3 regions of the Micromonospora violae genome follow, and region 1 is predicted to be linked to each of the others. Evidence: riboswitches for the same ligand, from Rfam matches in the RefSeq annotation. Region 1 holds a riboswitch; each other region holds the start of a gene.

Evidence for each region. A riboswitch is a leader RNA that binds a small molecule or an ion and turns the genes downstream of it on or off. The one in region 1 is predicted to bind cyclic di-AMP.
Region 2: linked by a shared signal. The riboswitch ahead of EV382_RS28015 (coiled-coil domain-containing protein) and the one ahead of EV382_RS17860 (coiled-coil domain-containing protein) in region 1 are both predicted to bind cyclic di-AMP.
Region 3: linked by a shared signal. The riboswitch ahead of EV382_RS25735 (C40 family peptidase) and the one ahead of EV382_RS17860 (coiled-coil domain-containing protein) in region 1 are both predicted to bind cyclic di-AMP.

Annotation. Positions count from the first base shown of each region.
Region 1 covers NZ_SHKK01000001.1:4,051,795-4,053,970, forward strand. The annotation lists gene EV382_RS17850 (HelD family protein) at 1-71, shown strand, start outside; gene EV382_RS17855 (cation diffusion facilitator family transporter) at 178-1,095, shown strand; cyclic di-AMP (ydaO/yuaA leader) riboswitch at 1,217-1,348, shown strand; gene EV382_RS17860 (coiled-coil domain-containing protein) at 1,354-2,176, shown strand, end outside.
Region 2 covers NZ_SHKK01000001.1:6,195,600-6,197,775, reverse strand. The annotation lists gene EV382_RS28020 (YibE/F family protein) at 1-585, shown strand, start outside; cyclic di-AMP (ydaO/yuaA leader) riboswitch at 752-882, shown strand; gene EV382_RS28015 (coiled-coil domain-containing protein) at 887-1,906, shown strand; gene EV382_RS28010 (carbonic anhydrase) at 1,963-2,176, opposite strand, start outside.
Region 3 covers NZ_SHKK01000001.1:5,727,212-5,729,387, reverse strand. The annotation lists gene EV382_RS25735 (C40 family peptidase) at 1-872, opposite strand, end outside; cyclic di-AMP (ydaO/yuaA leader) riboswitch at 886-1,021, opposite strand; gene EV382_RS25730 (N-acetylmuramoyl-L-alanine amidase) at 1,257-2,176, shown strand, end outside.

The sequences.
Region 1 (2,176 bases):
GCGTACGCACCCTGTACGTGGCGCTCTCCCGGGCCACCCAGCGACTCACCACCATCGACCCGAACGGCTGACCTGCGCGGACTGCCACCGGTGCACGGCGCTACGCGTACACTTGCACACATAGCGATGTGCGCATACATTTGACCGGGTCCCGATCGGCGGCGGAAGGTGGATCTCGTGGGCGCAGGTCATGACCACCACCACGGCTCCGTCGCCAATGCCGCACACCAGCACCGGGGTCGACTCTGGGCGGCATTCGGGCTCCTCGCCACCCTGATGGTGGTCGAGGCCGTGGTGGCCCTGCACACCGGTTCACTCGCCCTGCTCTCCGACGCCGGGCACATGTTCACCGACGTGCTCGGCATCGGGATGGCGCTCGCCGCCATCACGGCGACCCGGCGGGCCACCGGCGACCCGCAGCGCACCTTCGGGCTCTACCGACTCGAGGTGCTCGCCGCGCTGGCCAACGCCGTCCTGCTCTCCGGCGTCGCGATCTACGTGGTGATCGAGGCGATCCGCCGTTTCGGCGACCCGCCCGAGGTCATCGCCGGCCCGATGCTCGCGGTGGCTGTGCTCGGTCTGCTCGCGAACATCGCCGCCTTCGCCCTGCTGCGCGCCGGGGCCCGGGAGAGCATCAACCTCCAGGGCGCCTACCTGGAGGTGCTCGGCGACCTGCTCGGCTCGCTCGGCGTCATCGGCGCGGCGCTGCTCATCACCGTCACCGACTGGTGGTGGGCGGACCCCCTGGTCGCGGTCGCCATCGGCGTCTTCATCCTGCCGCGCACCTGGCGGCTGGCCCGCGCCGCCATCCGCATCCTGGTGCAGGCCGCCCCGGAGCACCTCCAGGTGACCGCCGTGCACGACCGACTGGCCGCGGTCCCCGGTGTCGTCGAGGTGCACGACCTGCACGTCTGGACGCTCACCTCGGGCATGGAGGTGGCCTCCGCACACCTGACCATGGCACCCGGCGCGGACGTCGGCGCGGTGCTCGCCGCAGCCCGCACGGCCCTGCACGACGACTTCCGCATCGAGCACGCGACGTTGCAGATCGAGCCCGGCGCCGCCGCCGGGGCGTGTGGCTCCATCGAGTGGTGACGGGATCACGGTAATTTTCCGTGGTAACGCACGCACCGTCCGTCACATCGGCTGCAGTCGCCCCACCTGCACCGGTAGGCTCAGTCCCGGCCTCCACCAGGCGGCGCCCTCCCGGCGCCGGTGGCGGTCGCCGCCTAATCGCCCAGCAGGGCGAACCGGGGAACCACGTTCCTGGGGTGCATCCGCGTCAGCGGTAGGGATCTTCCGTCCCGAACCCGACAGCTAACCCGGTCGGCGGCTGACGGAAGGACATGCGCAGTGGCACCAGCACGACCACCCGCCGCCCGCCTGGCGGCCCTGATCGTCGCGATGTTCGCCCTCGGCGTCGCGCTTCCGGCCGGCACCGCCTCGGCCGCTCCCCCGACCGGCCAACGGGCCGCCGCGCCCAACTCCGACGAGGAGGGCGGCACCCCGGCGTTGCGCGCCCAACTCGAGGCGGCCAGCAAGGGCTACCTGGACGCGAAACGCGCCCTGGACACCTCGGTACAACGGCAGCGGCAGCTCGCCACCCAGCTCAAGACCATCGAGGTCGAGATCGACCAGCGCAACGGCAAGGTCGGCGAGATCGCCGAAGTGGCGTACCGGACCGGCCGGCTCGGCGCGATGTCGGCGCTGCTCAACAGCAACACCCCGGAGGGCTTCATGGACCGGGCGGCCGCGCTGGACGCGGTGGCCGCCAACGAGGACCGGGTGCTGCGCGACCTGCTGGCCAGCAAGGACCGGGCCAACCGCACCCGGACCGCGCTGGACGGCGAGATCAACGAACAGCGCAAGCAGGTGGCGGTGATGGCCAAGCGCAAGGATCAGGCCGAACGGGCCCTGACCGTGGCCACCGCGGCCAAGCCGCAGACCACCACCGACACCGGCTCCAACCGGGGTACCTCCACCGCCAACGCGAAGGCCGCGCCGCGCAACTCCGACGGCTCCTGGCCCTCCGAGTCATGCAGCGTCAACGACCCGACGCCGGCCAGCGGCTGCATCACCCCACGCACGCTGCACGCGCTCAACCAGGCCAAGGCCGCCGGCTTCACCCGGTACGTCTCGTGCCACCGCCCCAGCGGCTCCGGTGAACACCCGAAGG
Region 2 (2,176 bases), 2.1 Mb from region 1:
TTCCACAGCGACGTGGACCTGCACGGACTGCTGCTCGCCGGGATCATCATCGGATCGCTCGGCGTGCTCGACGACGTGACGGTCACCCAGGCGGCCACCGTCACCGAGCTGGCGAACGCCAACCCCGAGCTGACCCGGTTGCAGCTGTACCGTGCGGCCACCCGGGTCGGCCGCGCGCACATCGCCTCCACTGTCAACACCATCGTGCTGGCGTACGCGGGCGCGTCGCTGCCCCTGTTGCTCCTGCTCACCGCCGACTCGCGCCCGATCGGGCAGATCCTCACCAGCGAGTTCCTCGCACAGGAGATCGTCCGCAGCGCGGTCGCCACCCTCGGTCTGATCGCCGCCGTGCCGCTGACCACCGGGCTGGCCGCGGTGGTGACCGCCGCCGGACGCACCGATACGACGCCGTCCACCGGTGCTCCCGCGCCCCGACCCCAGCCGGACCGCGCGGAGGCGCTGGCCGCACTCATCTCATCGCGAAAGGTCGGCTCGGACGAGCCGGATCGGACGCGGACCCCACCCCCATCCGAGGCCACCGACCGGTGGCCGGAGTCGAACAGGAGCACGGATTCGGCATGGTGACACTCCTCAGCGTGACCAGATCGGGCGACCACCCTGAGAACCACGTCACTGGTAACTCAACGCTATGGCGAAATGACGCTTTTGGTCGGCCTCCAGGCGTAGCTCACCCGGTCGACTCTCGGGTAACCTCGCTGCCGGTTACCGATGAAGGCGCGAAGCGGCGCCTGCGGTGCCACCGCCCAATCGCCAACCGGCGAGCCGGGGACCCAGGTACGTGGGGTGAATCCGCGTCAGCGGTAGGGGCCACTTCCGCCCCGAACCCGGCAGCTAACCCGGTCGGCGGTCGACGGAAGGGAACATTGTGACGGCACCCCTACGCCGCTGGTTGACACCCGTGGTGGCCGTGATCGCCGCACTGACCGTGTTCGCCGGGCCGCTCCCGGCGCACGCCGCGCCAACGACCCCCACCCCGTCCGGGCACGAGGAGGACGGCGAGCCCAAGCTGCTCACCGACGTCATCGAGCAGGCCAACCGCGACTACTCCGCCGCCAAGTCCAAACTGGACAAGTCGAAGAAGCGGCAGGGCGAGTTGGCGCTGGAGGTCGCGCGGGCCAAGGCCGACCTGGACGCGTTGGCCCCGCAGGTCGGGCAGATCGCCGCCCAGTCGTACCGGACCGGTCGGATCGGCGCAGTCGCGATGCTGCTGGAGAGCGACGGTCCCGACTCGTTCGTCCAGCGCGCGGCGGCGCTCGACGAGTTGAACATGGTCCACGAGAAGAAGCTCTCCGAGGTCAACGAGGTCAAGGCCCGCGCCGAGCAGGCGAAGCTGGCCCTCGACACGGAGGTCCGGGAGCAGCAGAAGCAGACCGCTCTGATGGCGAGGCGGAAGAGCGAGGCCAACAAGGCGCTCGCCCTCGTCGGCGGCAAGGGCTTCACCGGCGGCCTGGTGGACGCCACCTCCCCGGTGGCGAAGATCGGTCCGGGTCGCACCGCCGACGGTGACTGGAAGCCCCAGTCGTGCAGCGAGAACGACCCGACCACGTCCGGCTGCGTCACCCCCCGCACGCTGCACGCGTACAAGGAGGTCAAGCGGGCCGGGTTCAACCGGTTCGTCGGCTGCTACCGCCCCGGTGGGCCGTGGGAGCACCCGAAGGGCCGCGCCTGCGACTGGTCGCTGCAGAAGAGTGGCTTCGCGCCGTGGCACAACGAGGACACCCGGATGTACGGCAACAACGTCGCCGCGTTCCTCATCCGTAACGCCGACCGGCTCGGCATCTACTACGTGATCTGGAACCGGCAGATCTGGTTCCCGGCCACCGGTTGGAAGTCGTACAGCGGGCCGTCGAACCACACCGACCACGTCCACATGTCGCTGCTCTGACCCGTACGACCCCCGTCGAGGGCCGTTCCGCGTCGCGCGGGGCGGCCCTCGCCGCGTCAGACGGTGGCGGGCGCGGCCGACTCGACCGATCCGGTGGAGGGGTCCACCGTCGCGAAGCCGGCCGGCGCGGCGGCCACCGGGCGCACCGCTCCGGCGGCCAGCCGGTAGGACACCCCCACCACCGCGCACCGCCCGCCCGCCACCGCGTCGGCGAGCACCGGGGACTGCCCGAGCAACGTCTCGACGGTGTGCGCGATGTGGATGTCGACG
Region 3 (2,176 bases), 1.7 Mb from region 1:
CTGACGTTCTTCGTGACCCGGCTCTGCGCGGCGGCGTTGTGCGGCAGGGACACGCCGGCCTTCGCCCAGGCGGCCAGCATCAGCCCGGAGCAGTCGTACGAGTTCGGGCCCTCGGCACCCCAGACGTAGGGCTTGCCGATCTGCGCGCAGGCGAACTTGACCGCGGTGCCTGCGGCGCCGCCGGGGTAGCTACCCGGGCAGGGTGCCGGGCGCAGCGGACCGCCGCCGCCGTTGCCGTACACCTTGAGGCGCAGCTTCTGCAGGCGGTCGATCTCCTCGTTGATCTGCTTCTTCTTCGCCGCCAACTGAGCTTCGGTACGGGCCAGCTGGGTCACCATCTCGTCCAACGGCGCCTTCTGCGCGGCCAGCTGGTCGCGCAGGTCGGCCACCTGGCGTACGTCCTTCTGCTGGTTGTGCGCGAAGCGGTCGAGCATTTCGAGCTGGCCGACCACCTCGCTGGGCGACCGACTGCCCAGCACGGCGTTGACGGTCGAGACGTTCTCACCCATGTAGGCGCGGGCGGCCAGGGCACCGACCTTGTCCATCGCGGCGTCGACCTGGCGCTCCAGCGGAGCGATCCGGGCGGCCAGCGCGTCGGCCTGCTTGCGCTTCGCGGCGAGGTCGGTGCGGGTGGCGTTGTGCCGTTCGATGATCGGTTCGAGCTTGTTCCAGTCGGCGTCGATCTGGCGTTCGATCTCGGCGACCGACGGGTCGGCGTGGGCCGCCGTGGCACTGCCGGTCAGGACGACGGCGACGCCGGCCAGCGCGGCGAGAGCGGTGGTGAAGCGGGACCAGCGTGGGCGCGGCGCGATCGACGACGGGCCGGCTGATGCCGGCCGCTCGGACGACGGCCGCGGGGCATGGAGTGCCACCGGGGTTCCGTACTCCTTCTTCCTGACCGCCTACCGGGTTAGCTGACGGGTTCGGGCGGGAAGTCGGCGCCCTACCGCAGTGGCTGCGGATTCACCCCGAGGGACGTGGGTCCCCGGTTCGTTCGGAAACGACTCGGCGGTGTCGGTCCGTTACCGCCCGGGCTGGGCGGAGCTGCTGTCGGGCCGACGAATGACCAGAGTAGAGACGCTCGTTACCGATCCGCAACCCGTGCGGCCGTGACACTCCGTACCGATTGGGCGAGGTCACCGACCGTGTGTGAAGAATTCTTTCCGCAAACTTCGATAAATAGAAAGGTATTGACCTGAGCTCCCGGGCGGCGCGATGGTGACCTGACCGCACTCCGCGAGAATCTAGGGGGTTCGATGCACCATCCCACCCTGTCGACGGGTTGGCGCGCACTGCTCGCCGCCACCGTGGTCGCCGCCGCGACCACGGTGCCACTCTCCGTCGGCCCGGCCACCGCCGCGCCCACCATCGGCCGCCAACAGCAGTACGCCGACGCGGCCACCGAGTACGGCGTGCCCAGCGTCGTCCTGCTCGGCGTCTCCTACCTGGAGTCCCGCTGGGACACCAACGCCGGCACACCCAGCACGAGTGGCGGCTACGGCCCGATGCACCTGACCGACGCGCGGCACGTGACCGCCCTGCCCGGGCGTGGTCACCACGACGCCGGTGCCGAGGACCCCCGCGGCGACGACTCCCGTCCCGCCCGGGTGCCCGCACCCCGGCCCGTGGCCGCCCCCGGGCCGTCCACCGCCGCGTTGCAGACCGTGGATGCCGCCGCCACGCTGACCGGCGTCGCCCCTGAGGCGCTGCGCGCCGACGCGGGCCTCAACATCCGGGGTGGAGCCGCGCTGCTGGCCGCGTACCAGAGGGATCTGGGCGCGCCGGTCGGTGCCGACACCGACCCGGCGACCTGGTACGGCGCGGTGGCCCGGTACTCCGGCGCGGACAGCGCCGACGCGGCCGCGGCCTTCGCCGACGAGGTCTTCACCACCATCGGCGCGGGCGAGTCCCGGGTGACCGACGACGGCCAGCGGATCACCCTGCCGGCCCGTACGGTGCGGCCCGAGCGTTCCTGGTTGGACCGGCTGGGCCTGCGCCGGCTGGCCCGCCCGGACGGGGTGGAGTGCCCACGCACCATCTCCTGCGAGTGGATCCCGGCACCTTACGAGGCGTTCGGCGACGGGGACTACGGCAACCACGACCTCTCCGACCGGCCCGCCCGGCAGAAGATCGAGTACATCGTCATCCACGACACCGAGGCGAGTTGGGCGACGAC